Regions from separate parts of the Martinezella sp. CNPSo 3795 genome, predicted to be linked through region 3. Evidence: predicted binding sites of a transcription regulator. Region 3 holds the regulator's gene; each other region holds the start of a gene.
The links. The regulator PhoB, encoded in region 3, activates phosphate uptake and scavenging genes when phosphate is short. The targets are predictions, from matches to a motif close to TGTCATNNANCTGTCAT.
Positions count from the first base shown of each region.

Region 1: a site for PhoB is predicted at 1,870-1,886, ahead of AC13QY_RS26875 (DUF2794 domain-containing protein). Genes of this name have one in related genera too.
Region 2: a site for PhoB is predicted at 1,544-1,560, ahead of AC13QY_RS27565 (DUF1045 domain-containing protein). Genes of this name have one in related genera too.
Region 4: a site for PhoB is predicted at 1,516-1,532, ahead of AC13QY_RS08535 (DUF47 family protein). Genes of this name have one in related genera too.

Region 1 covers NZ_JBXSOQ010000012.1:196,280-199,988, forward strand. The annotation lists gene AC13QY_RS26865 (Bax inhibitor-1/YccA family protein) at 1-514, shown strand, start outside; gene AC13QY_RS26870 (GNAT family N-acetyltransferase) at 633-1,190, shown strand; gene AC13QY_RS26875 (DUF2794 domain-containing protein) at 1,447-1,848, opposite strand; gene AC13QY_RS26880 (DUF1223 domain-containing protein) at 2,181-2,924, opposite strand; gene acnA (aconitate hydratase AcnA) at 3,181-3,709, opposite strand, start outside.
Region 2 covers NZ_JBXSOQ010000013.1:121,895-125,603, reverse strand. The annotation lists gene AC13QY_RS27570 (alpha-D-ribose 1-methylphosphonate 5-triphosphate diphosphatase) at 1-693, opposite strand, end outside; gene AC13QY_RS27565 (DUF1045 domain-containing protein) at 704-1,396, opposite strand; gene phnE (phosphonate ABC transporter, permease protein PhnE) at 1,586-2,932, opposite strand; gene phnE (phosphonate ABC transporter, permease protein PhnE) at 2,941-3,709, opposite strand, start outside.
Region 3 covers NZ_JBXSOQ010000005.1:119,702-123,410, reverse strand. The annotation lists gene pstA (phosphate ABC transporter permease PstA) at 1-286, shown strand, start outside; gene pstB (phosphate ABC transporter ATP-binding protein PstB) at 302-1,117, shown strand; gene phoU (phosphate signaling complex protein PhoU) at 1,168-1,881, shown strand; gene phoB (phosphate regulon transcriptional regulator PhoB) at 1,913-2,596, shown strand; gene AC13QY_RS16200 (GcrA family cell cycle regulator) at 2,686-3,213, opposite strand; gene AC13QY_RS16195 (aspartate aminotransferase family protein) at 3,638-3,709, shown strand, end outside.
Region 4 covers NZ_JBXSOQ010000002.1:786,322-790,030, reverse strand. The annotation lists gene AC13QY_RS08540 (inorganic phosphate transporter) at 1-855, opposite strand, end outside; gene AC13QY_RS08535 (DUF47 family protein) at 855-1,472, opposite strand; partial or broken gene AC13QY_RS08530 (substrate-binding domain-containing protein) at 1,609-2,010, shown strand; gene AC13QY_RS08525 (NUDIX hydrolase) at 2,041-2,556, shown strand; gene AC13QY_RS08520 (hypothetical protein) at 2,725-3,018, opposite strand.

The DNA of each region.
Region 1 (3,709 bases), on a different contig from region 3:
CATTCTCGCCCCGCTGGCGATGGTCTTCTTCCTGAGCTTCAGGATCAACCGCATGAGCGTGGCCGCCGCGACGACGACCTTCTGGGTCTACGCCGCGCTGGTGGGCCTGTCGCTGTCGTCGATCTTCATCATCTACACCGGCCAGAGCGTCGTGCAGACCTTCTTCGTGACCGCCGCCTCCTTCGGTGCGCTGTCGCTCTACGGCTACACGGCCAAGCGTGACCTGTCGGCGATGGGTTCGTTCCTGATGATGGGTCTCTTCGGCCTGATCATTGCGACGCTCGTCAACATCTTCCTGGCTTCGTCCGCGCTGCAGTTCGCCATCTCCGTGATCGGCGTCCTGATCTTCGCAGGCCTCACCGCCTACGATACGCAGCGGATCAAGGAAATGTACTACGAAGCCGACGACGTGACCGTGGCCGGCCGCAAGGCGATCATGGGCGCCCTGTCGCTCTACCTCGACTTCATCAACCTGTTCATGTTCCTGCTGCAGTTCCTCGGTAACCGCCGTTAATTGCAGCATGAAATGAGACACGAAAAGGCGGCTTCGGCCGCCTTTTTTATTTGCCTGGGCACAAGCGCTGCGATTTTATGGCAACCGTCGCAAATTCGCAGATCAGGCAATAGAAACAATGTCCGTCAGCCTCCGCAGTGCAACCCTAGACGACCTTCCCCACATCACCGCCATCTACAGAGATTCCGTTCTGAACGGCACGGCAAGCTATGAAATCACGCCGCCGAACCAGGAGGAAATGGCGGCCAGGTTCGAGGCAATTCGTGACAAGGGCTATCCCTATCTGGTCGCCGAAGACGATATCGGTGCGTTTCTCGGCTATGCCTATGCCTCCGCTTTCCGCACGCGGCCGGCCTATCGCTGGATGGTGGAGGATTCGATCTATCTGGCGCCCGAGGCGCGCGGGCGCGGCATCGGCAGACTGCTGCTCCATGCCCTGGTGGAAAACTGCCAGACGCTCGGCTTCCGCCAGATGATCGCCGTCATCGGCGGCGCCCACCCCGCCTCCATCGCCGTACATCGCGCGGCAGGCTTTGCCGAAGTGGGGCTGCTCAAGGGTACCGGCTACAAGCACGGCCGCTGGCTGGATACCATGCTAATGCAGAAGGCGTTGGGCGAGGGCGCGGAGAGCGATCCGGATCCATCGGTCTATCCTGGGACATTGTTTGGGGGGTAGTGTCGAGCTGCCTTTATGCCGAACCTCTGCTACCCCCCTCTGTCACTTCGTGACATCTCCCCCACAAGGTGGGAGATTGGCAACTTGTGGCACGCGTGCGCCTAAAGTGAAGATGGGGGTTGCAGAAACTGCAGGTTATTGGTTTGGAAAGATGTGCCGCAAACTCCCAACAATCTCCCCCCTTGTGGGGGAGATGTCACGAAGTGACAGAGGGGGGTGCCGCACTCGCCACAAGCACACAGCCAATGACGAGAAATTACTTCTCCACCAGCTTCAGCTGCTTGTCGAAAACCTTCAGCACTTGGTTCAGGTCATGACCGCGTTTCAGGATCATGCCGTTGGTATTGACGACTGAGAAGGCGCCCTGCTTGGCTGAAAGCTTCGGATTCTTTTCGATGCGGAAGAGCGGCATTTCGCCGGAGCGTTTGAAGACGGAGAAAACCGCCTTGTCCTTCAAATGGTCGATGGCGTAGTCGCGCCACTCGCCCTCACCGACCATGCGGCCATAGATCCAGAGAATTGCATCCAGCTCCCGGCGATGAAAGGTCACCGGCAGCGGGTCCTTGCTCTGTTTGTATTCTCTGAGATCAACGACGACGGATGAATTGGTATCGACGGAACGGCTTTCACCGTGTCTCAAATCCGGCTGATCAGTCATCAATCCCCCAAGGGCTATCTCATGACAGGAGAATGACAGTTTGCCTCAGCCGCATCAAATTGCAAGACGGCTGGCGACTCACAATTTCTTTCCCGGCTGTGAAAGCACCTCGTCAACGCCGCATTTCAGACAAAACGACGCCCAATTTACAGGAAGTATAGGCAGCCGTTTGGCGCCGCCGCGTCAAACGGCCCGGCCGGGGCGCATCGATTAAACCCCAGCCCCGAATGCGTCCTCGCCGGGCACCTCCCCTTTTTGGCGCCAGCCAAAATAGGGACCCCTTTTGGAATCAGTTCAAAATGGAAGACCTCCGGCAAAGCTGGAAAAATCGTTCAGCCGTCCGAGCCTACCGTCAGAACAGTCGCCCCGAGAATGGCAGCCGGATCGCCTGAAGATGTCGACGACTGCAGCAGAATCGCAAGGCCTCGCCGGCCAGCCTTATCCAGCACGGTGGACGGCAGCACGAGGCTCATGGCCTTGCCGTCCCACATGCCGACTGTTTCGACATCGGATACCGCGTGCATATAGGCAATCTGCTGGCCGTTGTTTTCGCCGCCTTTCGGCGCCACCATCTGCTCCTTGTCGAAATAGACGGCAACGACATTCGCCTTGCCCTGCCCAGCGCCGATCTTGATCTCGAGCTCGTCACCCTTCATGGCAGCACTGACCGGAACCGTCAACCCCTCGCCAAGGCGCTGAAAATCATCAAGTTTGACGTTAATGGCATCGAGATCGGCACCGTTCATGTGATCTCTGCCATTGACGATCGCTTGCGGCGTATAGACGCCGCTGCGCCCCATCGTACGGGCATAGGCATATTGGCGCGCCGTATTGTCCTTGGATGCCATCGTGTCGTTCCAGCCGAGATAGTTCCAATAATCGACGTGATAGGCGAGCGCCACGACATTGCCCTGGCGGATCAGCTTACGGAAGGCAGCATCGGCGGGAGGACAGGAAGCGCAACCCTGCGAGGTGAAGAGTTCGACGACGCCCTTGATCTTCGGAGCCTCCTGCGCATGCAGCGAACTTGCGAGCCCAATGCCTGCCAGAAGTGGAGCCAAAAATCGAAGGCGCATTCTATCTTACCTCTGCATCCAATCTCGAGCGCCGTCTGCCTACACGGGCTCTGCAAAACTCGCGCTTCTTGGGGCGACCAGGCCACATCAAGCCCGAAAAATCTGAAACAAGAGATAATAGTTTAACGCGATGACGCAAAATCACGATGGGGTGAGGCCGGAGTGAGCAGAAGTCTCGCAGTACACATCACCGTGAAAAACAAGAGGCCGCCGGAAGAGTTTTCCGGCGGCCTCCCATAACAGCGTTTAATACCTATCAGGCGGCGAGATCGCGCAGAACGGTCTGCAGGATGCCGCCATTGTTGACGTAGATGACCTCGTCCAGCGTATCGATGCGGCAGAGGATCGGAACATCCTTCACCGACCCGTCGCCATAGGTGATCTTGGCGATCTTGCGCTCGCGCGGCTTGATGTTCTCCAGGCCTTCGATCGTCACGAGTTCGTCGCCCTTCAGGCCGAGGCTTGCCCAGGTGGTGCCTTCCTCGAAGACGAAGGGGATGACACCCATTCCCACAAGATTCGAGCGGTGGATGCGCTCGAAGGACTGGGCGATGACGGCGCGCACGCCGAGCAGGTTCGTGCCCTTGGCAGCCCAGTCGCGCGAGGAGCCGTTGCCGTATTCGACGCCTGCGAAGATGACGAGCGGAACGCCCTCGGCCTTGTACTGCATGGCCGCATCGTAGATCGACGTCTCTTCCTTGGACGGATAATGGATGGTGTAGCCACCTTCCTTGCCGTTCGGGCCGAGCATGTGGTTGCGGATGCGGATGTTGGCAAACGTGCCG
Region 2 (3,709 bases), on a different contig from region 3:
GTGGCTGGCGACGGTGATGCCGCGCTCGGCGCAGACCTTGGCGATCGCGTCGCGGTTCGGTGTGGCGTACTTTGCCGATTCTTCCTGCCGCTTGGCGACGAAACGAGCAAAGACCTCATCGCTCAGGCCGCGCTTCTTCTGGTAGTAGAAGATGTACTGATCCATGGTCTGGAACTGGCGCTGGCCCGGCGCATGGTCCATCAGCGAGACCAGACGGACGTAAGCATCCTTCTCGAAATCCTGGAAGTGATCTAGAACGTTGTCGGAGGAGACTTCGCAGCGCAGGTGGATCAGGTGGTCGGCGCGCAGGCGGTCTTCGCGCTGGGCTGCCTGAATGGCGTCGGCCATGTCGCGCATCTCGCCCTTTTCGAAACCGCCATCCTCGTCCGAGCCCATGCGCAGGCAGTCGAACACCGTGGTGATGCCTGATGTGACGACCTGGGCGTCATGGGCCTGGATGGCAGCCGTCTTGTTCCAGCGCACGCCTGGGCGCGGGGAGTAATGCGCTTCCAGATGGTCGGTATGCAGCTCGACCAGACCGGGAATCACAAAGTCACCCTCGAAATCCTCGCCGACCGCGGACTTGCCCTCGGAAATGGCGGCGATGCGACCGTCGCGGATCAGCACGGAGCCTTCCACGATCTGGTCTTCGAGGACGATGCGGGCGTTGGAAAGGACGGTTTCTTTGGTCATGTCAGGTCTTTCACTTTGAAGCGCCGGTCAGCGGCAGCCAGGAACGGACGGTAAAGGGAGCACCGCGCTCATCTTCCGCGAAGATCGCGAGGCCGGAAATGTCGAGCGGCTTGCCTGTATGCTCGGCGAAGCGCTCGGCGAGGATTGCCTGCAATTCGGGCTGACGCTCGGAGGGCACACGTCCCGTCAGCGTCATGTGGAAGCGGAACTCGTCGTTGACGTAAGGATAGCCCCAGCGCAGCAGGTTGGCGCGCTGTGGTTCTGTCAGGCCCTCCGGCTTGCGCCGGGCAATATCATGGTCCGAAAGCGGCGCGCGGAGCGGTTCGAAGGTCTTGACCACGCGCGAGGCGAAATCCTGCAGCGGCTGGTAAAGCGAGCCGGGCACAAGCGCGAAGAAATGGCCGAGCTGGCCAAGCACAAGCTCGGGAATGGTGAAGGCCTTGGTCTGCGCGGCGAATTCCGCGGCAACCTCGAGAAGGTCGCGCTCGGTCACCGAGGCGGCGAGCTCGAAGGGTGCCTTCAGTGTGGCATGGAAACCGTAGCGGCGCGGATCGTCCGTCAGTTCGGCATGGCCTTCAGGCACGGGTCCCATGGCTTTGTCGGAAAAAATCTCATTGGAAAATGCATCGCGGCCCAGCCAGCGGGCGGCAAGCGACGTCAACGGATCGTCTTTGGGCGGTGTGAAATAGAGAGCATAGCGCAAGGCTGCATTCCTTGGAAAAATCGGCTGCGCGGGACACTGTTGGGTGATTTGCGACAAACCGCAAGAGCAGCAAGGCAGCAACGATTCGAATCCGGCTAAAGCCGGCTTGACCGTTACGGTCTTGCCGGCCTGCGCTACCGGATTCCCGTGACAGAATGATGATGCGGAACGATTTTTTCCGGTTCTTTTTTATCTGACCCGCGTGCCCATCAGCCGCGAGCGCAAGGCGTTGGATGCGGCATCGAACAGGAAGACGACGATCAGGATCAAAAGCACCATATAGGCGACATTTTCCCAGTTGGCATTGGTGCGCATGGCTTCCCAAAGTTTGAGACCTATGCCGCCCGCGCCGACGGCGCCGATGATGGTCGCGCCGCGCACGTTCGATTCCCACTGGTAGAGCGTCTGGCTGACGATGACCGGAACGATCTGCGGCATGATGCCGTAGCGATGCACGAGAATGGTCGGAGAGCCGGTGGATTTCACGCCTTCGCGTGGCTTGTTGTCGATGTTCTCAAGGCCCTCGGAATAGAGCTTGCCGAGGGTGCCCGTCTCGGTGAGGAAGATCGCGCCGCTGCCGGCGAGCGGGCCGGGGCCGAAGGCGCGGGTCAGGAACAGCGCCCAGATCAGCATGTCCACCGAACGCAGGAAATCGAAGAAGCGCTTCAATATCTGATTGAGTAGCCGGTTCGGCGTGATGTTGCGGGCGGCCAGGAAGGCGAGCGGGAAAGCCGCGAGCGAACCGAGCAGCGTGCCGAGGAAGGCCATGACGATGGTCTGGAACAGCTTGGTCCAGACGTCGCCATGCTGCCAGGCGCCATTGTTCCAGATATTGTCGAAGGCCAGCGACAGATTGGATTGCGTGGGGTCCAGTCGCGGCCCGGAAACGATCAGGCCGATGACTTCGCCAGCCGACTTGTCGAAGAAGGGCGAATGCGTATCGAAGACGAAATTGGCCCAGCCGATGAAGCGCTTGCGGATCTTCACACGATCGCTGGAAATGCTGGCATCGCCGGCAAAGCCGAGATTGACCAGGATATTGTCGTCATAAACGGTCATCCAGCTGGGAACAGGCTCGGAGCCGACGAGCTTCGGCGTGTCGCCGGTAATGTCGATCGGGATGGTGATGCCATGCGCCGTCACGATCGCCTGCGTCTTCGTTACCGTTACTGTGCGGCTGGTACCGCTGACCGAAACGGTCATGCTGCCGTCGGGATTGGTTTTCACCCAGTCCGGGTTCGGATTGTCGCCGAGCGGCGAGAAGCGCGGATATTTGATGCTGATCTTGTCGCCGGAAATGCGGAATTCCGGCTGCACGTCATAGCTCACCCACTCGCTGAGATAGATGCCGACGCGCTCCCAATGCGCTTCCGAGATGACCTTCGGCAGATCGAAGAACCATACGGCATAGATGCCGTAGAGGATGACGCCGATGAACATCATCAGCGCGCCGAAGCGCTGGCGGAAGGACCGGTGAAGGATCTCCGGGTAGCGCGCTTCGATTTCCTGCATACGGCCGGCGTCGATGACGGACATGGTCAACCTCAATGCTGCAAAAGAAAGGCATGCTCGCCGACGAGACGGCGGCGGAGCCATGCGGAAAACTGGTCGACGGCGATAATGGTCACGAAGAGCAGCAGCACCAGCGCCATCGTCTTGGCGCCGAAGCCGCGCGAGATCGAAAGCTTCAGTTCCTCGCCGATACCGCCGCCGCCGACGGCGCCGATGATCGTCGAGGCGCGGACGTTGATCTCAAGGCGCAGCAGCGCATAGGACATGAAGTTCGGCAGCACCTGCGGCATGGCGGCAAAGCGGACGCGCTCGGTCCAGCTCGCACCCACGGCGCGCATGCCTTCGTCTGGCTTCATGTCGATATTCTCGACGACTTCGTAGAACAGCTTGCCGAGCGCACCGATCGTGTGCAGGCCGACGGCGATGATGGCGGCGATCGGGCCGATCGACAGGATCGCGGAGAACAGGCCGGCAATGACGATTTCCGGGAAGGCCCGCAGGAATTCCATGATGCGCTTCGTCACCAGGCGGACTGGATTAGATGGCGACATGTTGCGGGCGGCGAAGAAGGCCAGAGGCACCGCGAAGACGAAGCCGATGATGGTCGACACCAGCGCCACGTTGATGGTGATGATCATCAGCTCGAAATATTCGGGAATGTAGAAATCGCCCCAGACATAGACGCGGCCGAGCGGGAAATTGAATTCCTCACCGCCGGCGCCGTTCGCCCCATTCGGGCTCGGCAGGTCGAAAAGGGCGCGATAGACGTCGTGCCAGTCCTTGGGGATGAGCCAGCTCAGG
Region 3 (3,709 bases):
CGCGATGCCTGGCATTCTGACGGGCACGATCCTAGGGCTTGCCCATGCGCTCGGAGAGACCGCGCCACTGCTTCTGATCGGCATGGTCGCCTTCGTTGCCAATTATCCGGCATCGCCGCTCGATCCCTCGACGGCGCTGCCGGTGCAGATCTACATGTGGGCGAGCGAAGCCGAGCGGGCCTTCGTCGAAAGGACGTCCGGCGCCATCATCGTGCTCCTCTTCTTCCTCGTCGCGATGAACATCGGCGCCATCCTGCTGCGCCGCCGCTTCGAGCGGCGCTGGTAAGGGAGGGCGCACGAAATGAACATGATGACGGAAGCTGCCAGCGAAAGAGCCTTGGCCAAGAAGATGACGACGATCCCTTACAAGATGATCGGCCAGGACGTTTCTGTGTTCTACGGCGACAAGCGGGCGCTCTTCGACGTCAATCTGAAGATCCGCGCCAATACGGTCACGGCTCTGATCGGCCCTTCCGGCTGTGGCAAGTCCACCTTCCTGCGCTGCCTCAACCGCATGAACGATACGATCGAGACCTGCCGCGTCACCGGCAAGATCACGCTCGACGATCAGGATGTCTACGACGACAGCATCGACGTCGTGGAATTGCGCGCCCGCGTCGGCATGGTCTTCCAGAAGCCCAACCCGTTTCCGAAGTCGATCTACGAGAATGTCGCCTACGGCCCGCGCATCCATGGCCTGCATCGCTCGAAGGCCGATCTCGAGCATATCGTCGAAACCAGTCTGCAGAAGGCCGGTCTCTGGGGTGAGGTGAAGGATCGGCTCCATGACGCCGGCACGAGCCTGTCGGGCGGCCAGCAGCAGCGCCTCTGCATCGCGCGCGCCGTTGCGGTCAGCCCGGAGGTGATCCTGATGGACGAGCCGTGCTCTGCGCTCGATCCGATCGCAACCGCCAAGGTCGAGGATCTCATCCACGAGCTTCGGGAGAATTTCACCATCGTCATCGTGACGCATTCCATGCAGCAGGCCGCTCGTGTCTCGCAGCGTACCGCAATGTTCCATCTCGGCCACCTGGTCGAGGAGAACGACACCGATAAGATGTTCACCAATCCCGACGATTTCCGCACGCAGGATTACATCATGGGCCGTTTTGGTTGATGATGGCAGGCGCGCGGCTCCTTTCACACAGTTCACTTGAGGATAGAAAAATGGTCTCCACTCACATTCTCTCTGCCTATGACGAAGACCTGAAGTTTCTGACGCGCCGCATTGCCGAAATGGGCGGCCTGGCCGAGCAGATGGTTAGCGACAGCGTACGCGCTCTCGTCAACAGCGACGCGGCCCTGGCCCAGAAGGTCATCTCCGACGACGTCGTTCTCGACCATGCCGAGCGCGAAGTTGGTGACAAGGCGATCGTCACCATCGCTCGTCGTCAGCCGATGGCAGCGGACCTGCGCGAAATCATGGGCTCGATCCGCATCGCCTCCGATCTGGAGCGCGTCGGTGATCTCGGCAAGAATACCGCAAAGCGCGTCATCGCCGTTCAGGGCACGGGCGTGCCGCGTCGTCTCGCTCGTGGCATCGAACACCTCTCCGAACTGGCACTGAGCCAGCTCAAGGAAGTTCTTGATGTCTACGCCACCCGCTCGCCGGACAAAGCCGTGTCGATCCGCGAACGCGACGAGGAAATCGACGCCATGTACACCTCGCTCTTCCGCGAGATGCTGACCTACATGATGGAAGATCCGCGCAACATCACCACCTGCACGCATCTTCTCTTCTGCGCCAAGAACATCGAGCGCATCGGCGACCATGCCACCAACATCGCCGAGACGATCTATTACATGGCGACCGGTGCTCAGCCGGAAGGCGAGCGCCCGAAGGACGATACCGCCAACACCGTCGGCGCAGTGACGGAATAATCTGGAAGCGAAGAAAGGAGACCATAGGCGCATGGTTCCGAGAGTTGCTGTTGTAGAAGACGAGGAAGCGCTTAGCGTTCTGCTGCGCTACAATCTTGAGGCCGAAGGCTTCGAGGTCGACACGATCCTCAGAGGTGATGAGGCCGAGCTGCGTCTCCAGGAGCGCATCCCCGATCTCCTGATCCTCGACTGGATGCTCCCCGGCGTGTCCGGCATCGAGCTCTGCCGCCGGCTGCGTATGCGGCCGGAGACGGAGCGCTTGCCGATCATCATGCTGACGGCTCGCGGCGAGGAAAGCGAGCGCGTGCGCGGACTTTCGACCGGCGCGGACGATTACGTCGTCAAGCCGTTCTCGACGCCGGAGCTGATGGCCCGCGTCAAGGCGATGCTGCGGCGCGCCCGCCCGGAGGTTCTCTCCACGGTGCTGCGTTGCGGCGATATCGAGCTGGACCGCGAAACCCATCGCGTCCACCGCAAGAGCCGCGAAGTCCGGCTGGGGCCGACAGAATTCCGCCTGCTGGAGTTCCTGATGTCCTCGCCAGGCCGCGTCTTCTCGCGTTCGCAGCTGCTCGATGGCGTATGGGGGCACGATATCTACGTCGATGAACGCACGGTCGACGTCCATGTCGGCCGTCTGCGCAAGGCGCTCAATTTCTCCAATATGCAGGATGTCATCCGCACCGTTCGCGGCGCGGGCTATTCCATGGAAGCCTGAGCGGCTCGCCGCTCGGGTGTTACTAAATAGCGGCGGAAATAGAAAAACGGGCCTCGAGGGGCCCGTTTCTCTTTGTCTTGCGGTAACTTTCAGCCGTTGTTGCGACGGCGGTCATGCACCGGCTGGTAGGCCATGCGCTGATGATAGGTGCAGTAGGGGGACGAATCCGGGCTGTCATTGCCGCAGAAGTGGAAGTCGTCCTTCAGCGGGTCCCCGACCGGCCATTTGCAGGTGCGTTCCGTCAGCTCCGTCAGGCCGAGGCGGCGGGAGATCGGAACGACGACGTTCGATGCCGGGCGATACTGAATTTCATTGACGGAATCTATCTCGATCTCTTCCTTCAGCATGGTTGCACCCTGCTGGCGGGCGACCACGGTGCGGGTAGCGACGCGCGAGCCGTAGGTCGTTGCGCGGGGAGCCGCGGCACTGCGCTTTGGCGTGCGCGTCGCGGTTGCCGTGCCGCCCGCCTTCGCTCGGCCAGGAAGGTTCAGGCGGTGCACCTTGCCGATAACGGCATTACGGCTCACGCCACCGAGCTGCGCAGCGATCTGGCTGGCGCTCAACCCTTCGGACCATAGCTTTTTCAGCTTCTCGACGCGTTCGTCTGTCCAATTCATGCCCTGTCTCCGCTGTCGCGTTTCCGATGGCAGAATCCCTCACCATTGCCTCGCATGGGAACGAGGCGCGAAACGCTCTAAAATTGTGGTGACTAGTTCCGCCGCATGCAGTCTAGCAATTGCTTTTTAACCTAGTGTGAGGCTGACTCCGTGACAAGAGTCGCGAGAATCTTGAGGAATCGATTTCGAGGTTTTCCCCAACTTGCTGCCTAGGCGTGGCATTTCTGCAATAGGCGCCGCCGAACCTATCTCTTTTGCCCGCAAGCGCTATCTCGCACCTGCTAAAACGCCAGTTTTGTTGACATCGCGATGCAAAACATCAATAGTGCCCGGGCCGCCGCAAGGCGGCATTTTTGATTTTTTCGGACCCGTTTCATCAAATCGAAGCGATCGGTCCTTAAAGTTGTGATCAGGAGATATGGCCATGGCCGAGACCACGCCGCTTTATGACACCTATATGCGCGCTCCGTTACGGTTCGAGCGAGGCGAGGGCGTC
Region 4 (3,709 bases), on a different contig from region 3:
CGTAATCGTATGGGTCGTCGAGACAGGGATGCCAAGCCATGTCGCGGCGAACAAGGTCAAGGCGCCACCGGTCTCAGCGCAAAAGCCCTGCATTGGATTGAGCCTCGTGATCTTCGAGCCCATCGTGTGCACGATCCGCCAACCGCCAAACAGGGTCCCGAGCGCCATCGCGGACTGACAGGATAACACCACCCACAGGGGCACGTGGAACTCCGCTCCGGTATGACCTTGGGAGTAGAGCAGTACGGCGATGATGCCCATGGTCTTCTGGGCGTCGTTTCCGCCATGGCCGAGGGAGTAGAGAGAAGCGGACACGAATTGCAGGATGCGGAAGGTGCTGTCGACGGCGAAAGGCGTCTGGCGAACGAATATCCATGTCACGCATAGGACAAGGAAGAGCGCGAGCACGAAGCCAAGCAGTGGCGACATGACGATGGCACCGGCCGTCTTCAGCAGGCCGGACCAAACAATGGCATCCATGCCAATCTTCGCCACGCCGGCACCGACGAGGCCACCGACCAGAGCATGCGACGAGCTTGACGGGATGCCCAGTACCCAGGTCACGATATTCCATATGATCGCCCCCATCAGGGCGGCGAAGATGACCTGTGGCGTGACGATGTTGGGATCGATAATACCGGTGCCGAGGGTTTCGGCGACGTGGAGCCCGAAGAACAGGAAAGCGATGAAATTGAAGAATGCGGCCCACAACACGGCGTATTGCGGTCGCAGGACCCGGGTCGAGACGATGGTGGCAATTGAGTTGGCTGCATCGTGCAGCCCATTCAAAAAATCGAAGAACAATGCCACCGCGATGAGGCCCACCAGCAATGGGAAAGCGAGAGTGGCCTCCATCAGACGTTCTCGATTACGATGCCATTGATTTCATTGGCGACATCCTCGAAACGGTCGACGACCTTCTCCAATTCACCAAAGATCTCGCTGCCGATGATGTAGGCCATTGGGTTGGTGGCGCCATACCGGCGAAAGAGATCTTTTAGACCTTGATCATGTAGCTCATCGGAGCGACCCTCGACCTTTACGACCTCTTCGGTGAGCGCGCTGAGGCGAGAAGAGTTGGCACTCATGCGATCAAGGAGAGGGATTGCCTCGGCTACCAGTTTTGCGGCCTCGACGATCGCCTTGCCCATTTCCTGCATACCGGGATCAAAGCTGTCCTGTTCGAATAGCCGGATCGTCTTGACCGTCTTGTGCATCATGTCGATCGCATCGTCCATTGACATGATGAGATCCTTGATGTCGCCACGGTCAAAGGGCGTGATGAAACTGCGCCGAGTGGCAAGCAGAACTTCGCGCGTGATGTCATCGGCCTCGTTCTCGAGCTCAACGATGCGCTGGCAGTGCTGCTCCGTGTCTTTGCCGGCCAGCAATTCGTTCAGAGCTTCCGCCGCGCTGACGATCGTGCGCGAATGTCGAGAGAAAAGATCGAAAAAACGGTCTTCTCTCGGCATCAGTCTACGAAACCAGTTCACTTTCCGCACTCCAAACAGGCGTTGTCATAAATCCGTCATAAACGACGAGGCCCGTCATGGAAAGCCGAGACATCCGCAAAACGGCGCCCTCTGACAGCCTCATCACAAGATTTGAATCGCGGCGGCGAAGGCCTATGGACTTGATGTGATCGTCGAACGATATGGCTGGACCGGATACGAGGCTGGCAAGGTCGTCGCGCAGCGGCTGCTGACCCGAAGCGAACGACCGGACGCGGTGTTTTGTGCAACCGATCTGCTGGCCTGCGGCCTCATGGACGCGGCACGGCACCAGTTTTCGCTTTCGATCCCGGATCAGCTCTGCGTCGTCGGCTTCGACGATATTGAGCAGGCCTCATGGTCGTCCTATGATTTGACGACCTTTGCTCAGCCCGTGGTGGCAATCGCACGACAGGCTGTGACATGGCTGGGCGAGAGCCCGTCATCGGACAGGCTCGAGGGCCATTCCGTAACATTGCACGCCGAATTGGCGTGGCAAGACTCGGTTAGAGGAGGATAGGGCGCTGGATAGGCTGATAAGTTGAATGACATGACATCAAAAAAAGACAGCGGCAAGCCAACATTCCCCAAATCAAAGCACCTGCTGCAACAGCTGGCACGCACGCCGGAACAGCTGTTTTCCAGTGCGTTTCGAAACCAATATGGCGCGCTTTGTTTTCGCTACAAGGAGGGCGGTGACGAGATCGAAGTTCTGGTGATTACCTCGCGTGAAAGCGGGCGCTGGATCGTGCCGAAAGGCTGGCCCATGAAAGGCAAGGAGCCTCACGAGGCAGCCGCCATCGAAGCATGGGAGGAAGCTGGTGTCCGCGGCAAGGTGAGAAGAGCGCCGATCGGACGATATACCTATCTGAAAGAACTTGACGACGGAAAAGTCGTGCCATGCGTCGTTGACCTGTTTCAAGTGGAAGTGAAAGAGATCCGGAATGAGTTCAAGGAGCGAGGCCAGCGGCGGATCGATTGGGTCAGCCTCGACGAGGCGGCTAGACGGGTACGTGAAATTGAGCTCAAATCTCTGCTCATCAACTTTAGGCCTCAGCGAAAATAAAGGTTGGAAATCAGAAACTTCAGAACCACAGGTCCTGGCCAACACCTGATCACATAGACTTCGGACTGTTCTCGCCCGCAACCAACCTGAACGATTTCTATAGTTCAGGTTCGCGGATACCACCTCAGCCTCCGCCGCCGGCCTGCAATCAACTCAATCACTTCGTTCTCAGTCTTGGATTGTTTCTTTGGATTGTCTCTTAAGCGTTTCGATGAAATCCGCCAGCGGATGAATCGAGGGCGTCATTGCCAAGAGAGGTTCAAGAGCGGCAGCTACTGCCCGGCAATTGTCTGAGGAAAGAGACCGAAGGTTCGATGAAACTTTGTTATAGGCGGGTGTCCCACGCGAGGCGAAGGAACGATTGATGACGAATTGTTCCAATTCTCCATCAACTCGTTCCACAAACAATGCAAGTGATCCTCCATCGGCGGCAGCAGCGCTGTCAGAGACCGCTTTGAACATATATCCCTCCATCCAGTGACTGTAGTGGTAGGATATCCTATCGATACTTTGGAGCCAGATGCGCAAGGCAGCTGGATTCAAATAATCGAGATGTATTGATCACAGGGATCGACCGATATGGCAATCATTTCGATGATCATTTTGATCGCGACTGGGGTTGTTTGCGGCCTGGTGCTGATCGTAGGCGTCATCTATCTTTGCATTCTCCGCGAGGAGAAGAGGCGGCCCCTCGATCCGGCCGGAAGGTTCGTTGACCGGGCTCCAGTTTGAGCGCACCGAAGGCGGAGCTTGGCCAACATTGCACGGTGACGGAGCGCACCATTGAACAGGCGCCTCCTTTGATCAAACCGGTGCCCGATCTCACAAAGAAGGCGAAAGCCGCGATAAGAGATGCCTTTGCGGGAGTCACCTTGGACAAGGGGATTGGCCTTGGTGAGGTGTAGGCGCTTGACGATTACGCGAGCAACGGGGTTCGTGCCGCATGTCGGGCCGATGATAAGAAGGGCGACTGGACCGCGATCGCCCCAGAGATTCTCAATGAGCACTCCAGCAGCCCGTCGTTTTTCGATGCCAAGGGGATGTGATTTCATTTGCCCGCGTATGTGATCGCGGCGAACTGGCGAACCAAATGCGAGGCGCAGCCGAACAGCGACGCGAACATATGGACATGCGAGTGCCGCGCAGCCCCAGT